One region of the Dactylosporangium sp. NPDC051484 genome, then DNA from elsewhere that is predicted to be linked to it. Evidence: riboswitches for the same ligand, from Rfam matches in the RefSeq annotation. Region 1 holds a riboswitch; each other region holds the start of a gene.
The links. Region 1 has a riboswitch for cobalamin ahead of cobN (cobaltochelatase subunit CobN). Riboswitches for the same ligand answer to the same signal wherever they lie in the genome.
Positions count from the first base shown of each region.

Region 2: another riboswitch for cobalamin. It lies ahead of AB0367_RS04490 (ribonucleoside-diphosphate reductase subunit alpha); the one in region 1 lies ahead of cobN (cobaltochelatase subunit CobN).
Region 3: another riboswitch for cobalamin. It lies ahead of AB0367_RS21150 (CbtB-domain containing protein); the one in region 1 lies ahead of cobN (cobaltochelatase subunit CobN).
Region 4: another riboswitch for cobalamin. It lies ahead of AB0367_RS31820 (ABC transporter substrate-binding protein); the one in region 1 lies ahead of cobN (cobaltochelatase subunit CobN).

Region 1 covers NZ_JBFAZX010000003.1:196,380-200,444, forward strand. The annotation lists gene AB0367_RS07220 (precorrin-8X methylmutase) at 1-48, opposite strand, end outside; gene AB0367_RS07225 (precorrin-3B synthase) at 45-1,178, opposite strand; cobalamin riboswitch at 1,257-1,383, shown strand; gene cobN (cobaltochelatase subunit CobN) at 1,444-4,065, shown strand, end outside.
Region 2 covers NZ_JBFAZX010000002.1:116,213-120,277, forward strand. The annotation lists gene AB0367_RS04490 (ribonucleoside-diphosphate reductase subunit alpha) at 1-1,999, opposite strand, end outside; cobalamin riboswitch at 2,133-2,345, opposite strand; gene AB0367_RS04495 (aldolase/citrate lyase family protein) at 2,487-3,224, opposite strand; gene AB0367_RS04500 (amidohydrolase/deacetylase family metallohydrolase) at 3,251-4,065, opposite strand, start outside.
Region 3 covers NZ_JBFAZX010000012.1:91,424-95,488, reverse strand. The annotation lists gene AB0367_RS21170 (zf-HC2 domain-containing protein) at 1-520, opposite strand, end outside; gene AB0367_RS21165 (sigma-70 family RNA polymerase sigma factor) at 517-1,026, opposite strand; gene AB0367_RS21160 (ferric iron reductase) at 1,115-1,756, shown strand; gene AB0367_RS21155 (CbtA family protein) at 1,743-2,561, opposite strand; gene AB0367_RS21150 (CbtB-domain containing protein) at 2,579-2,803, opposite strand; cobalamin riboswitch at 2,836-2,971, opposite strand; gene AB0367_RS21145 (cyclase family protein) at 3,026-3,850, opposite strand; gene AB0367_RS21140 (DUF929 family protein) at 4,061-4,065, shown strand, end outside.
Region 4 covers NZ_JBFAZX010000029.1:52,089-56,153, forward strand. The annotation lists gene nikB (nickel ABC transporter permease) at 1-602, opposite strand, end outside; gene AB0367_RS31820 (ABC transporter substrate-binding protein) at 611-2,170, opposite strand; cobalamin riboswitch at 2,198-2,379, opposite strand; gene AB0367_RS31825 (MFS transporter) at 2,614-3,849, shown strand.

The sequences.
Region 1 (4,065 bases):
GGCGCCGTCGCGGACGTACTCCGCCGTCAGGTCACTGTGCTGCGTCATACGACCGCGCTCCGGTACCCGCCGGGCGTCGCCAGCATCTCCACGTGCCTTCCTCTCGGCGCGCCGCAGCGCCGTTCGCAGCCGACCCAGTGCACCGGCACCGCGCCGGGCTCCCGCACGCCGGCGGCGGCCACGGCGGCCCGTGCGTCCGAGCGGACGTCGGCGAGCGCCTTGGCACAGCCCGGCCGCCCGGCGCACGCCGTGACCCCGGCCCACGGCGAGGCGGGGTCGGCGGTGAGCCCGGTGGCGGCCAGTCCGGCAACGGTCGGGTCAGCTTCTTCCATCGGTACCGCGGGAACGACGACGGTCCGCCAGGGCGTGACGATCATCTCGTTCGCCGCGCCCGCGAGCGCCGCCGACTGGGCGCCCGTGAGTAGCCCGAGCGGCGCGACCACGACCACGGCGGCGCCCCCGCCGGGCTGGGCGATCAGCCCCGGTTTAACGGCATTCGCACGGTTGGTCCCGTCGGCCGTGACCGCGGCGCCCAGCCGGGCCGCGACCCGCGCCGGGCCGTCCTCGAGCTCCGCGAGCCGCCAGGCCCGGGAGCCCTGCGCGGCCCGCTCCGCCAGGAAGGCCAGGGCGGCCCGGACCAGCAGCTGCGCCCCACCGGAGGCGCTGGTCGGGGTGCCGCCCAGGACCAGCCGCGAGCCGTGCAGCCCCACGTCGCCGAGCAGTGGGGTCACGTCGCCGCGGCCGTCGTCGATCGTGGCCAGGAACCGGCCCGGCAGCCCGGCCAGCTCCGGCGTGGCGCACAGCCGCGCGTCGAACTCGCGCACGACCGGCCGCACGTCCAGCTCGCCGCGCCCGTCGAGGCCGCTCAGCGGGCTGGCGATGATGTTGCGCACTCGTTCGTGCGTCGCCGAGGGCAGCAGGCCGGCGTCGGTCAGCCGGGCTCCGAGCTCGTGCTCCGTGCCGGGCCGCAGCGCCCTGACCTGCACGTTGCCGCGCGAGGTGAGCTCCAGCGCCGGGTCTCCCAGCTCGGCGGCGGCCGCGCGCAGCACCTCCAGCTGCGCGGCGGTGAGCCGCCCGCCGGGCAGGCGGATGCGCGCGAGCCCGCCGTCGGCGGCCTCGTGCACCTGCACGGCGCCCGGGCACCTGTCGGGGGCGTCACGTTCGCTGGCAGCCTGCACGCGCCGGATACTACCTGCGCTTGACGCGGCGCAGGCTCGTCGCGCAGAGTTGGGCCTGCTGTACAACGGCGACGTGTGGAGGAACCCGGTGTGAATCCGGGGCGGTCCCGCCACTGTGACCGGGGAGCAAGCCTCCAGCGACGAAGGCCACCGGATATGTCCGGGAAGGCCTGGGGCGAGCGCCGATCCGGGAGTCAGGAGACTCTCCGCCGCCGGACCCAATCCCGACCGACTTGGGGCGCGGACCCCGAGGGAGGACCCCGGCGTGATCCTGCTGCTGTCGACGTCCGACACCGACCTGCTCAGCGCCCGTGCCAGTGGCGCGGACTACCGGCTGGCCAACCCCGCCCGGACCACGGTCGAGGACCTGCCCGGTCTCGCCGCCGGCGCCGAACTCGTCGTCGTGCGCTTCCTCGGCGCGTACCGCGACTGGCAGGACGGCCTCGACACGCTCCTGGCCACCGGCCTGCCCGTGGTGATCCTCGGCGGCGAGCAGGCCCCCGACGCCGAGCTGATGAGCCACTCCACGGTGCCGGCCGGCCTCGCCGCGCAGGCCCACGCCTACCTCGCCTTCGGCGGCCCGGCCAACCTCGCCGAGCTGCACCGGTTCCTCTGCGACACCGTCCTGCTGACCGGCCACGGCTTCGCCGCGCCGGTGGAGACCCCGGCCTGGGGTGTGCTGGAGCGCTCGGGCCGTCCAACTCCAGCCGGCGGCCCCGAGCCGGACGGCCCGACGGTCGCGGTCGTCTACTACCGCGCGCACCACGTGGCCGGAAACACCGCGTTCGTCGAGCGCCTCTGCGAGGCGATCGAGGCCGAGGGCGCCCGCGCGTTGCCGGTCTTCGCCGCCTCGCTGCGCACCGCCCCGCCAGAACTGCTCGACACGCTGCGGCGGGCCGACGCGCTGGTGGTGACCGTGCTCGCGGCCGGCGGCACCCGCCCGGCCGACGCCCAGGCCGGCGGCGAGGACGAGGCGTGGGACGTCGGCGCGCTCGCCGCCCTCGACGTGCCGATCCTGCAGGGCCTGTGCCTGACCAGCAGCCGCGACGGCTGGGATGCCAACGACGACGGGCTCTCGCCGCTGGACACCGCGACCCAGGTGGCGATCCCCGAGTTCGACGGGCGGCTCATCACGGTGCCGTTCTCGTTCAAGGAGATCGACGAGGACGGCCTCACCGTCTACGTCGCGGACCCCGAGCGCGCCGGCCGCGTCGCCGGGATCGCCGTCGCGCACGCCCGCCTGCGCGGCCTGGCCGCCGCGGACAAGCGCGTCGTGATCATGCTCAGCGCGTATCCGACGAAGCACTCGCGCATCGGCAACGCCGTCGGGCTGGACACGCCGGCCAGCGTCGTGCGGCTGCTCGAGGCGATGGCGCGGCAGGGGTACGACCTGGGGGAGGGCTTCCCCGCCGACGGCGACGCGCTCATCCACGAGCTCATCGCCGCGGGCGGCCAGGACGTCAACTGGCTGACCGAGGAGCAGCTGCGGGGCAATCCGGTGCGCATCTCCGCCGAGCGGTATGCCGCCTGGTTCGCCACCCTCCCCGAGGACCTGCGCGCCGGGATCGAGCGGCACTGGGGCCCGGCCCCCGGCGAGCTGTTCGTCGACCCTGCCACCGGCGACATCGTCCTGGCCGCCCTGCGCCGCGGCAACGTCGTCGTCATGGTCCAGCCGCCGCGCGGCTTCGGCGAGAACCCGGTCGCCATCTACCACGACCCCGACCTGCCGCCGAGCCACCACTACCTGGCCGCGTACCGCTGGCTCGCGGACTCGTCCGAGGCCGGTTTCGCGGCGCACGCCGTCGTGCACGTCGGCAAGCACGGCAACCTCGAGTGGCTGCCGGGCAAGACCGTCGGCATGTCCGCCGCGTGCGGCGCCGACGCGGCGCTGGGCAACCTGCCGCTGATCTACCCGTTCCTGGTCAACGACCCGGGCGAGGGCACCCAGGCCAAGCGCCGCGCGCACGCCACGCTCGTGGACCACCTGGTGCCGCCGATGGCCCGCGCCGACACCTACGGCGACATCGCCCGCCTGGAGCAGCTGCTCGACGAGCACGCCACGATCGCCGCGCTCGACCCGGCGAAGCTCCCCGCGATCCGGGCCCAGATCTGGACGCTGATCCAGGCCGCCCGCCTCGACCACGACCTCGGCCTGGCCGACCGGCCGCACGACGCCGAGTTCGACGACTTCCTGCTGCACGTCGACGGCTGGCTGTGCGAGGTCAAGGACGTGCAGATCCGCGACGGCCTGCACGTGCTGGGCCAGGCGCCGACCGGCGAGGCGCGGGTCGACCTGGTGCTGGCGATGCTGCGCGCCCGGCAGATGTGGGGCGGCCAGGTCGCCGCGCTGCCCGGCCTGCGCGAGGCGCTCGGCCTGTCCGAGTCCTCGACGGACCGCACGGCGGTCGACGCGGCCGAGGCGCGGGCGCGGGAGCTGGTCGCCGCGATGGAGGCCCGCAATTGGGATGTATCCGAGGTATCGGATGTTTCGGATAATCCGGAAGTGGTGCGAGTGCTGCGCTTCGCCGCCGAGGAGATCGTGCCGCGGCTGGCGCGCACCACCGACGAGCTGACGATGGTGCTGCACGCGCTCGACGGCGGATACGTGCCGGCCGGCCCGAGCGGATCGCCGCTGCGCGGTCTGATCAACGTGCTGCCGACCGGTCGCAACTTCTACTCCGTCGACCCGAAGGCGGTGCCGAGCCGGCTGGCGTGGGAGACGGGCCAGGCGATGGCGGAATCGCTGCTCTCGCGGTACAGGACGGATCACGGCGAATGGCCGAAGTCCGTCGGCCTGTCCATGTGGGGCACCAGCGCCATGCGCACCGCGGGTGATGACATCGCCGAGGCGCTCGCGCTGCTGGGCGTCCGCCCGGTCTGGGACGAC
Region 2 (4,065 bases), on a different contig from region 1:
CCGAGGTCCACAGCCCCCGGGCCTTGAGCTCGCGCACCAGATACGTGTTGATCTGCAGGAACTCCCCGGACATGGTCTCGCGCTTGAACAGGTTGGACACCTGCGGCTCGATGCACTCGTAGCAGCCGGCGATCGACGCGATCGTCGCGGTCGGGGCGATCGCGACGAGCAGCGAGTTGCGCAGCCCGTGCCCGGCGACGCGGGTCCGCAGCGCCGCCCACCGCTCGGCGTTGGCGGGTTCGGCGTCCCAGAGGTCGGGGTGCAGCACGCCGTCCGCGGCGCGGGTCTCGGCGAACGCCGGGTGCGGCCCGAACCGTTCGGCGAGGCCGGCGGAGGTCTCCAGCGCGGTGAGCAGGATGTCCTCCTGGACCCGGGTGGACAGCTCCCGCGCCTCTGGCGAGTCGAACGGCAGCCGCAGCGTGAAGAACGCGTCCTGCAGGCCCATCAGCCCGAGGCCGACCGGCCGCCAGCGCGGGTTGGACGCGGCCGCCTGCGCCGACGGGTAGTAGTTGATGTCGATGACCCGGTCGAGGAAGACCACGGCGGTGCGGACGGTCTCGCGCAGCCGCTCCCAGTCGACGCCGTCGGCGGTGACGTGGGCGCCGAGGTTGATCGAGCCGAGGTTGCACACCGCGGTCTCGTCGTCGCTGTTGACCTCGACGATCTCGGTGCACAGGTTCGACAGGTGGATGGTGTTGCCCGGCTTGCCGGTCTGGTTCGACAGGCGGTTGGAGGCGTCCTTGAACGTCATCCAGCCGTTGCCGGTCTGCGCGAGGGTGCGCATCATCTTGCCGTAGAGCTCGCGGGCCTTGACGGTCCGCACGGCCTGCTTCTCCGCCGCCCGGTACGCCTCGTCGAACTCGGCCCCGAACAGGTCGGGCAGCTCGGGGGCGTCGGACGGGTCGATGAGCGACCACTCGGCGTCGGCCTCGACGCGGCGCATGAACTCGTCCGGGATCCAGTTGGCCAGGTTGAGGTTGTGGGTGCGGCGGGACTCCTCGCCGGTGTTGTCACGCAGCTCGAGGAACTCCTCGATGTCGGGGTGCCACGGCTCCAGGTAGACGCACGCCGCGCCCTTGCGCCGCCCGCCCTGGTTCACCGCGGCGACGCCGGCGTCGAGGGTCTTGAGGAAGGGCACGATGCCGTTGGATTTCCCATTGGTACCGCGGATGAGCGCGCCCCGCCCCCGCACGCGCGACCACGAGATGCCGATGCCGCCGGAGAACTTCGACAGCTTCGCCACCTGGTGATACCGCTCATAGATGGAGTCCAGCTCGTCGAGCGGCGAGTCCACCAGGAAGCACGAGGACATCTGGGTGTGCCGGGTGCCCGAGTTGAACAGCGTCGGCGAGCTCGGCAGGTATGCCAGGCTGGACATCAGCCGGTAGAAGCCGATCGCCTCCGCCGGCGTCTGCGACAGCCCGCACGCCACGCGCAGCAGCCAGTACTGCGGCGTCTCGACGACCAGCCGGGTCTCGGGGTGGCGCAGCAGGTATCGGTCGGCGACCGTGCGCAGGCCGAAGTACTCGAAACGCAGGTCCCCGTCGAGGTCGACGGCGTCGTCGAACTTGCGGGCGTTGCGGGCCACGAACGCGGCCGTCTCGTCGCCGATCAGCCCCTGCTGGTGGCCATACCGGATCGACTGGCTGAAGCTGGCGATGCCCTGCCCGCGGACCTCCTTGTCGACGAACGCGGCCAGGAGACGGGCGGCGAGACGGGAATACTGCGGCTCCTCGCCGATGAGCTCGGCGGCGGTCTGGATCGACAGCTTGTCCAGCTCGGCGGTGGTGGCGCCGTCGTACAGGCCACTGATCGTCTTCGTGGCCACCCGCAGCGGGTCGATCTCATCCAGCTCGCCGACCCACCGCTCGACCGCCTTGACGATCTTGTTGACGTCGACCGGCTCCAGGTCGCCGTTGCGCTTGCGGACCTGCATAGCATGCCGCCGCTGCTCCGGCGCCCCCTGACCGGGCGCGGCCTTGTCCTGCGTGACCGTCATGTGTGTCCCCCTCGTCACCCGTATGCCGACTCCGGACGGGCGCGCAGGGGACGACGTCACCGGACCACGGCATGCGCCGTCATCTGGCGTCGGCGTCGACCGTCCCGCGCGGTCTCCGACCACTGCGGGCCGATGTGGCCCGCAGTGCGCTGGCAGGTCTTCGGACTCGCGGGCATGACCGGACTCGGTCGCCTACCGGCCGTCGCTTCCCAGACCGTGCGGCCCAGTGCTCGATGACGGCTTTCGTTCCCACTTACCGCTGCGGGGCAGTCCCGGACTCACACCGGGTTCCCTCTTGCGATGCCCGTCCTGGCGGGACGGGCGAACCAGCTGCGGGCAACACCATATATGGGATTCGCTGAGAATAGGAACACCAGATCGTGTGTCGGCGTGTCGCGTGCGTCGCATCACCGTGCGTGACGCCCGAGTGGAGGTCGCCGTGGTGGCATGCGGCGGCGAACGGCGGCCAGGCAAGCCCTGGCCGCCGTCAGTTGCCGTGCCCCGGGGACCTCGCGGCCCGCAGGCCCGCCGCGAGGATCTGCAGGTCCGACCCGACGATCAAGTACCCGGCCCCCGCCAGTCCCTGCGCGGAGGCGGCGTCCACGCTCGCAGACCAGCCGCCGAAGGCCGCCCCTGCCGCCCGCGCGGCCGACGCCACCCGCTCCACCTGTGCTGACAGCTCGTCGCTGGAGGGCAGGCCCAGGCTCACCGACAGGTCGGTGGTGCCGACGAACGCCACGTCCAGGCCGTGGAGCACGTCAGGCCATGGCTCGGCGATCGCGGTCTCGATCTGACCGACCAGCATCGGCGGAGCCTCGGCCTCCGACTGCAGGAAATCCCGCAGTGAGGTAGCGCCGAAACCGGCCACCCTGTTGGCGAGGCTGACCGATCGCTCACCGGACGGGGCGAAGCGCGTCGCGGCCACCAGGCGACGCGCCTGCTCGGCGGTGCGCAGCATCGACAGCTGGATGCCGGCCGCCCCGTTCTCCAGCAGCCGCGCGATCAGCGCCGGCTCGACGGCCGGGACGCGGACCAGCGCCGGTATGCCACAGACCTCGGCGTGCCGAACCAGGCCGATGGCGTCGGCCTCGCCGAGCGTCGAGTGTTCGAGGTCGACGACGACGAAGTCGAATCCCGCGTACGCCGCCATTTCGACGACGTCGGCGTTGGCCAGCTTCACGAAGGTGCCGACCAGGCGGTGACCGGCCGCCAGTTCGGCCCTCAAGGTACGCCGGAGTCCGTGGACCGAAGTCATGCCGAAGCGCCGCCCCGCCACGGGACGGTCTGCACCCGGGCGCCGTTGCGGATGACGATGGCCGGCTCGAAGCGCGGCGCGACGATGGAGTTGCCGGCCGCGTCTGGCAGCTCGACCTCACTCGTCTCGGTCAGCACCGTGACGTCCGCCCGGCCACCGACTTCGAGCCGGCCGTAGCCCTCGGCGTCCAGGCCGAGCAGGGCCGCGGGCGTGACCGTCGCGCGACGAATGCACTCCTCGAACGGCGCGCCGAGCGCCACCAGCTTGGAGATGCTGGTGAGCAGGTCGAAGACCGGGCCGCGCCAGTTTCGGGCGCTGGTGTCCGAGCTGAGGATGTCGGGCAGGAAGCCGGCGCTGATCGCGCGCCTGGCCACCTCGAAGCTGAGGTTGCTCTTGCCGTGCGCCGAGTCGAACAGCACGCCACGCTCGCGCGCCGCGAGCACCTGGGGCAGCACGGCGTCGCCGTCGAGGATGCCGTGCGGCTTGCCGGTGTAGCAGTGCGCGACGACGTCACCGGGGCGCAGGAAGTCCAGGACCACGGGCAGCGGCGCCTCGGTCTCACCGATGTGCACCATCAGCGGCAGCCTTGCCTGCTCGGCGAGGACGATCGACTTCTTGAGCAACGCCTCCCAGTGGTGCCCGACGACATCCTCGGAGAGGCGGATCTTGAAGCCGCGCACCACATCCGGGTTCTCCTCCGCGGTCGCCAGAGCGTCCTCGACCACGAGCGTGTCCGGGTTCATCAGCTCGCCGAAGCGGAAGTCGATGAGGCCGAGCACCGACACGTTGAGGAAGTTCACGACGCGCAGGT
Region 3 (4,065 bases), on a different contig from region 1:
GGCCGCCGCGGTCCAGGACGCGCATCACGAAGGGGCCCTCGCCCGGCAGGCCGGCCAACTCCAGCAACACCGACACGCCCCACTGGCGCGGGACCAGGGTCGCCCGGCCAGACAGGCCGCTGCCCTCCGCAGCCACGATCGGGACCACCGTGCCCTCCGGGGCGCTCGCCGACGCCAGGGCCTGCGGCCGCTGCGGGCGGACGGGGCGCACCGCCAGGACGAGCGCGACCAGGGCCAGCACGACGCAGGCGATGGCCAGCGCGACGACCGGGAGGCGGCGGGGGCGGGCCCGGCGCAGGAGGGCGTCCAGGCCGGCGCGCGAGGGGGACGCGAGCGGCGCCGCCGGGCCCGGCGGCAGGCGTTGCAGCAGCTCCGGTACCGTCGCCAGCCGCTCCACCTCGGCCCGGCACTCGGCGCACGTGGAGAGGTGCGCGTCGAGCGTGGCCGCCTCGGCGTCGTCGAGGCCGCCGAGGACGTATGCCCCGAGCAGCCCGCGAACCGCTTCGTGCCCGGCGCTCACCGAAGCACTCCCATCTCCTCGAACACCACACGCAGCGCGCGGACCGCGTAGTACGCGCGCGACTTGACGGTGCCCTCCGGTACCGCCAGCCGTTTGGCGGTGTCGGCGACGGTGCGGCCGTCGTAGTAGACCGACCTGATCACCTCGCGGTGCTCGGCGGAGAGGCGCTCGAGCGCGGCGCGGATGAGCCAGCCCTCGACCAGCTCGTCGACGTTGCCGGGGTCGGCGACGGCGGCGACCGCGTCGGGGTCGCTGACGAGCCTCGGACGGCGCTGGTCGGCCCGCCACGCGTTGCTGACCACGTTGCGGGCGATGGTGAGCAGGTACGCCCGGGTCGTGTCCCGCGTGACGTCGATGCGCTCGATGTGCCGCCACGCGCGCAGGAGCGTGTCCTGCACGAGGTCCTCGGCGCGGTGGCGGTCCCGTTCGTACCGCGAGACGAAGGCGAGCAACACACCGTAATGCTCGGTGTACAGCGCGGTCATGAGCTCCTCGTCGCGCGTCACCACAGCCCCTCTCGACAGCCTCCCCACACGGGTCTACACCACGAGACGGTTCAGGGTTCAACCAAACCGCAGCCGATAGGGTACGGGCGTGAACCCGTACTTCGTCTGGGAGGACCACGAGGCCGGGGCCGGCTGGCGCCCGTTCGCCGAGCTGCTGGAGCCCGGCGTGCTGGCGGAGCGGGTGGCGGTGTCGCGGCAGGGGCTGGTCGCGATGTACGGGCTCGCCGAGGACGCCGTGCCGGAGCGCGTGGTCGCGTCCGTGCTGTTCCTCGGGTACGCGTCGCGGCTCGTGTCGCCGCTGCTGGCGGAGTCCCTGCACGGGACGATCCGCGGGGTGACGCCGGCCGACCTGTGGTGGCGGCCGGTGCCTGGCGGGCCACTGCCGGTCGCCGCGCTGGCGGTCGAGGCGCGCCCGGCCGCGGACCTGTTCGACGTGGCGGTGCTCGGCCTGGTGGCCCCGCTGCTGGAGGTGTTCCGGGCGCGGTTCCGGCTCTCGCCGCGGGTGCTGTGGGGCAACGTCGCGTCCGCGCTCGGCGGGGCGGCCGGGCAGCTGCCGGAGGGCGCGTGGCCGGCAGTGGCGGACCTGCTGGGCAGGCCGCCACTGGCCGGCATGGCGATCGTCGGGCAAGCAAGCGCCGGGCAGAGGTCGCTACGCCGTCGTAGTTGCTGCCTGTACTACCGCATCCCCGGCGGCGGCACGTGCGGCGACTGCGTGCTCAGGCCGGCGTGACCGCCACCGGGCGCTCCGCGACCCGCGGCCGCTCCAGCAGGCGTTCGGCGGACGCGCCGAAGACGAGCCCGATCGCGGTCCACATCAGCAATTGAGCGCCGGCCGCGTACAGGCGGAACTCGTAGAGCAGGTCGGCCGGGAAGCCCGGGAAGATGATCTTCCCGCTACTGTCGAGCAGCGGCGGGGGCGTCTCGGTCGACTGGCCCAGCTCCTTGTTGGCGTCCAGGTCACCGAGGTTCGGCAGCAGCACGAACAGGATGCCGATCGCGAGCGCGTAGGCGCCGACGGCCAGCAGGGCCGCGTTCCACGTGCCGAAACGCGGCTGCAGCCGGCGGCCGAGCCAGGTCGCCAGGATCATGAGCACCACGGAGGCGCCGGTCAGCACGAGGTACAGCGAGCTGCGCAGCCCGATCGTGGCGTCGTTGCCGACCGCCGGCGGATTCGTGGGGTACTTCAGGAACGGCACCAGGAAGACCCCGGTGAACGCCGCCGCGGCCACCAGCAGGGCGAGCGGCCGGGCCCGGATGCGCCCGACCCGGCCGAGGCAGATCGCATACGCGACGGCGAACAGGGCGCCCATCGCGACGCCGAAGAGGATCAGTGCCGCGCCGATGCCGACGTTCTCCTGGATGGCGCGGCTGAAGATCTCGTGCTCGTGCCCCTCACCCAGGGCGTGCGAGCGGCCATCCTCGTAATCGATGGCCTGCTGGATCAGGGGCTCGGCGAGGATGCGGGCGAAGACGAACGCGAGCACGCCACCGACTGCGCCGGCCAGCAGGCCGCGCAGGATGAGTCGCTTTTCCATTGTGGGCGGGAGCCTGCTCAGTGGCAGGGGAAGCCGAGGAAGTGGCGGCCGTCGTGCACGAACTCGTGCAGGTGGGTGTCGCTGCCGAAGATCGACACCGCGCCCTGGTCGATGCCCACGAAGTAGTAGACCAGCAGGGCGAGCAGCGCGGTGCCGCCCAGCCAGAACAGCGAGCGGGAGATCGGCAGGACCAGCGGGGTCGTGGTCGCCTGGGGCGTCTCGGCACTGGAGATGGAGCTCATCTGTGGCCTCCTTCAGGGATCGTGCGTCCCTCGTGTGGATGGGGAGTCGTGGCGGCGGAGTATCCTGACTCACCGCGAGAGGCGGCTCACAGTGGCGCGACCGTGCTGGACTTGCACCAGCTTCCCTCACCCCGTCACACGTCAGACACTAAGAGTCGGGCGCTCCTTACGTCAATCGGGCCGGCACCCGTAGGCACCGGCCCGTGGCCATTCACACACACTTCACACACGCACGCCCGGCGGGATCACTCCGAAGATGAGGGCCGTGGACCCCGACCCCTTGTGGTTGATGAACCCGCCGCAGAGCACCGACCCGCCCGTCGCCGGGAACCGCGCGAGCCCGGCGAGAATCTCCAGGCTGACCCGGTGCCGCCGGTACACCAGCAGCGAGGCGCGGTACTCCGGGTCGGTGCCCAGGTCGGGGCCGAACGTGTCGATCCCGGTGCCGCCGTTGTGGCCGATCCGGCCGGTGTCGATGAACCACTGCACGGTCTCCGGCGCGAAGCCGGGCTGGTGCAGCACGCCGTCGGCGTCGAGGTTCGGGAAGGCCGGGGTGCCCCACTTGTACTCCCAGCCGGTCCACATGATGATCATGGACTCGTCGGGGATGCGGCCGTGGCAGCGCTCCCACTGCTTCACGTCGTTGACGGTCAGCGCGTAGTCGGCGTTGCGCGCGCACTTGTCCCGCACGTCGATCTTCACCGCCGGCAGGAACAGGTCGTTGGGGTCGAGCTCGTCGGCGAGCGGCTCGCCGGCGTTGAAGTGGCCGGGCGCGCCCCAGTGCGTGCCGGTCGCCTCGCCCTCCCGGACGTACTGCAGGTAGTACCCCTCGTTCTCGATCGTGGCGATGGTCTCCAGCGTGAACTCGGGGTCGCCGGGGTAGATGTTCGTCTTCGCCGGGTCGTTGACGTGCGACAGGCTGATCAGGCGGGTCTTGCCGGGCCGCAGCGCGGCGCCACCGGCGGGGGCCGCCGAGGCGGTCCCGGCGAGCCCGGCGGCGCCGGCGACGGCTCCGCCGGCCGCCGCCAGCAGGTGTCTTCTCTGCATAGTTCTCGAATCGTCCCTTCGCATCCGTGCACGACGATGTCGCTGCCGACTGTAGGGCCTTCGGCGCCACCCGTCCGGGACCTTCGGCCCGGCCCGGCGCGCGCCCGCTCGCCTACGATCGCGCCGGCGGGTGATCTTTCGCGAGATCGGGGAACCTTCGCCGTGCCGCGTGCGACTAAGGGAAGACCGACGGATCCGGAAGGTGGCCGCGTGTC
Region 4 (4,065 bases), on a different contig from region 1:
CGCAGTAACCGGGACACCCCGGCGGCCAGGCCGAGGCCCAGTGTGACGGCCGGCAGGACCAGGTGCGCCGGTGTGCCCCGCCCGTACGTCGGGAACCAGCCGAGGCCGACGGAGAACCCGTACATGAGCAGCAGCCCGAGCAGGAATCCCGGTACCGACACACCCAGCAGGGTCACCAGGCGGGCGACACGGTCGGCGACCCGGCCGTGCCACACCGCCCCGGCGATCCCGGCCGGTACCGCCACCACGACCATGACGACGAGTGCGGCACCGGCCAGTTCGAGCGTCGCCGGCAGCCGCATCCACAGCTCGTCGAGGACCGGGGCGCCGCTGCGCAGCGACGTACCGAGGTTCCCGGTGAGGATGCTGGTCAGCCAGCCCACGTACTGCACCGGGTACGGCTCGTCCAGGCCGAGGTCACGGCGCAGCGTGGCGAGGTCCTCCTGCAGGCGGCTGATGTCGGCGCCGGGCTCCACCATGGACAGCAGGATCGCGTGGCTCGGGTCACCGGGGATGAGCCGGATCATCGTGAACACCACGATCGAGATGCCCAGCAGTACCGGCACCGTCGCGGCAAGCCGCACGGCGACGTAGCGAAGCATCGGGCCGGTTACCGCGCCAGCCACATGCCAGGCAGGATCCGCCGCGACAGGTTCGGCTCCACGCCGCGCACCCGGGGCGCGTAGGCCGCACCCCACTGCGTCGAGGCGTACAGGTAGACCAGCGCGACATCGTCGAGCAGGATTCGCTGCGCCTGCTTGGCCAGTTCGGCCTGCTTCGCCGGGTCGAACTCGGTGCCGAGCTGGTCGATGAGCGCGTCGGCCTGCGGGTTGCTGTAGCCGCCGTAGTTGGACACGACGCCGGTGCGGTAGAACGAGCGCAGCTGTCCGGCGATGTCGCCGGTGGCCGAGCCGCACGAGCAGTACGTGGCGATCTCGAAGTTGCCGTCGAGCATCATCTGGTTGGAGGCGGTGGTCTCGACCGGGGCCAGCTCGGTGGAGATACCGACCTTCTTCCACTGGCTCTGCAAGGCGATCGCCAGGGGCTGGAACACGGTGTACGTCAGGATCTTGAAGTGCAGCCGGGTGCCGTCCTTCGCCCGTACCCCGTCCGGGCCGGGCGACCAGCCGGCGGCGTCGAGGATCGCCGCGGCCTTGGCGGCGTCGGTGGTCGTGCCGGAGTCCACGGCGTAGGGCAGCCCGGCGGGAAAGTGCCCGGTCGCCGCCTTGGCGTAGCCGTGGTTGAGCCCGTCCACCAGTTCCTTGCGGTCTGCCGCGAGATCGAGGGCCTGCCGGACCGCCTTGTCCCGCAACGCGGGGACCTTCGTCGTGTTCAGCCAGATGTTGCGGGTGGTCGGCGCCGGCGAGTACACGCTGAATTTCGTGCCGGACTTCTCGTACTGCAGGCGCTGATCGATCTCGACGTTGAACTCGGCGTCGGCGTCACCGGAGCGCAGCGCGAGCATCCGGGCCTGCGGGTCGGAGCCGAGCCGCGCCTCGATTCGCTTGAGCTTGATGCCGCCTTCGGGCTTGCCCCAGTAGTCCGGGTTCGCCTCGGCGACCAGCGTCTCCCCCGGCACGAACTGGACCGGCTTCATGAACCCGGTCAGGTCGGGGTCGCGGTTGAACTCGTCGCCGCGCCGGTCCGCCTCAGCGGCATTGTGAATGCCGTACGTGGTGAGCCGGAACGCCAGCCCGGGGTCGGGAGTCTTCGTCGTGATCCGCAGTGTGGTGGCGTCGGCCGCGGCGAACTCCATCGCGCCGAGGATCGACTTGGCGCGCGGGTTCTTCGCCTTGTGCCGCTCCAGGGACGCCTTGACCGCGGCGGCGTCGACCGGCGCCCCGCTCCAGAACCTCAGACCACTGTGGAGTGTGAACTCCCACACGGTGGGCTCGACGGTTCGCCATGACGTGGCCAGACCTGGCCGCAGGGTGGCGTCGTCGTTCTGCACGACCAGGGACTCGGCCAGGCCGTTCTCGAGGATCCGCTGCGCGTCGATGTGGACCGGATCGAGCGACCTCGGCATGTTGACCGTCAGGAACTTCAACGTCTGTTCGGCGGCGGGCTCGTCGGACGTCGCGACCGGATTGGCGCTGCCGCAACCGGCGAGCGCAAGGGACAGCACGGCGACCAGCGCCGCCGCCCGGAAAATGGACAGCATGCGGAACATCAGCCTTCCAGCACCTCGTGGACAGGGTGTACACGTGCGTGCCGTGGCCGGTCTCCTGGCTGACGGGAGGTGCGTCCCCGGCCGGCCTTCCCAGGCAGAACTGCCCAGTGACCCCACAAGGGTGGATGCCGGAGACTCCCGATCACAGTGGCGAGGGCCGCGCCGGCGTTCCACCGGACTTCCCGAGCACCACGACTCCGGCAGACTACGCAGAGGCCAACCGCACCGACAAGATCCGAATGAGGCATGCCACACTTGCCTGCGCCCGGCAGGTTATGGCCCCCACCGCCGCACCCTTGCCGGCTCCCGCCAGCAGGACCGGCACGTCATCCTGACACCTGTGGATGGAATTCGTGTTGCCGCCGGTCGCGTCGCCCCGTACGGTCTTGGCTCATGTTCTCGCCCAGTGACGTCTAGCCGTCAGGCTTCGACACGGATCCCCCATGGACAACCTCACGTCGACGCCGCCTCGATCCCTGTGGCGTCAGCACGACTTCCGGCTGCTGCTGGGAGGACGACTGGTCTCACAGCTGGGCGACTCGCTGCAGTTCCTCGCGCTGCCTCTGCTGGTCATCACGCTGACCGGGTCCTCGACGCAGGCGGGTGTCCTGCTCGGCCTGCAAACCGTGGTCTACCTCGTCTTCGGACTGCTGGCGGGCGCGCTGGCCGACCGCTGGGATCGCAAGGCCACGATGATCTGGTGCGAGATCGGGCGTGGCGTGCTGACCGCCACCATTGCCGTAGCCGCGGCGTTCGGCATGCTCGGCATGCCGCAGCTCTATGCCGTCGCGGTGCTGAACGGCGTGCTCAGCACCATGTTCGGGGCGGCGAACAGTTCGGCGTTGCCGAACATCGTCAGCAACCGCGACCTACCCGGCGCGCTGGGCGCGGCCGGGGCGATGTCCAACACGCTTCGCATCGTCGGCGGCTCCGTGGCGGGCATCGCCTTCGCCGTGAGCCGGATGCTCCCGTTCGCGTTCAACGCCGCTTCGTTCCTGGCGTCGGCCGTGTCCTTACGCGGCATCCGCGCCGACTTCCAGCAGGCACGGGCCACGACGCCGGCTTCGCCGCGCGCACTCGTGATCGACATCGGTCGCGGGCTGGCCTGGCTGTGGCGCAGACCGGTGATCCGGACGCTGGCGCTGCTCGATGCCGCAGACAGCCTGCGGTACGGCGCCGGCTACTTGCTGATCATCATGCTGGCCAGGCAACTGGACGCGAACCCCACCCAGGTCGGCATGGTGTTCACCGGCGCGGGCGCCGGCGCCCTGCTCGGCAGCCTGCTGGCACCCGCGCTCACCCGCCGGTTTCCGCTCGGGGCCCTGTCCGTCACGATGCTGTGGGTCGAGGCGACGGCCTTTCCGTTCTACGCGGTGGCGCGGACGTGGTGGCTGCTGCTGGTCGTGGCGTTCGTGGAGTCGGTGGTCTCGCCCGTCTACATGGTCGCCCTCGACTCCTATCGGCTCGCCGTCACCCCCGACGCCCTGCGCGGCCGAGTCACCAGCGCGATCGACACGCTCACCACCGGAGGCGCAGCGATGGGCACCATGGCCAGCGGCGCCTTGATCGCGCTGCTGGGAGCACCGGCACTGACCATCGTCCTGGCCGGATGGCTGACACTTCTCGCGCTCGTGGCGACACTGAGTACAACCGTCCGCACGGCTTCGGCGACATCCTGAGTGATGGTCCCGCACGGCCGACACGAGTCACGGACAACCGACCACATCCGGTGGGGTCGCCGACCACATCCGGTGGGGTGGCCGACCCGGCCGGTGGGGTGGCCGACCCGGGCGGTGGGGTGGCCGACCCGGCCGGTGGGGTGGCCGCAGTCGGGTCGACCGCGCGGTCGCCGCAGCCGGGGTCGGTGATCACTGGCGGCGTTGGCAGGCGGCCCA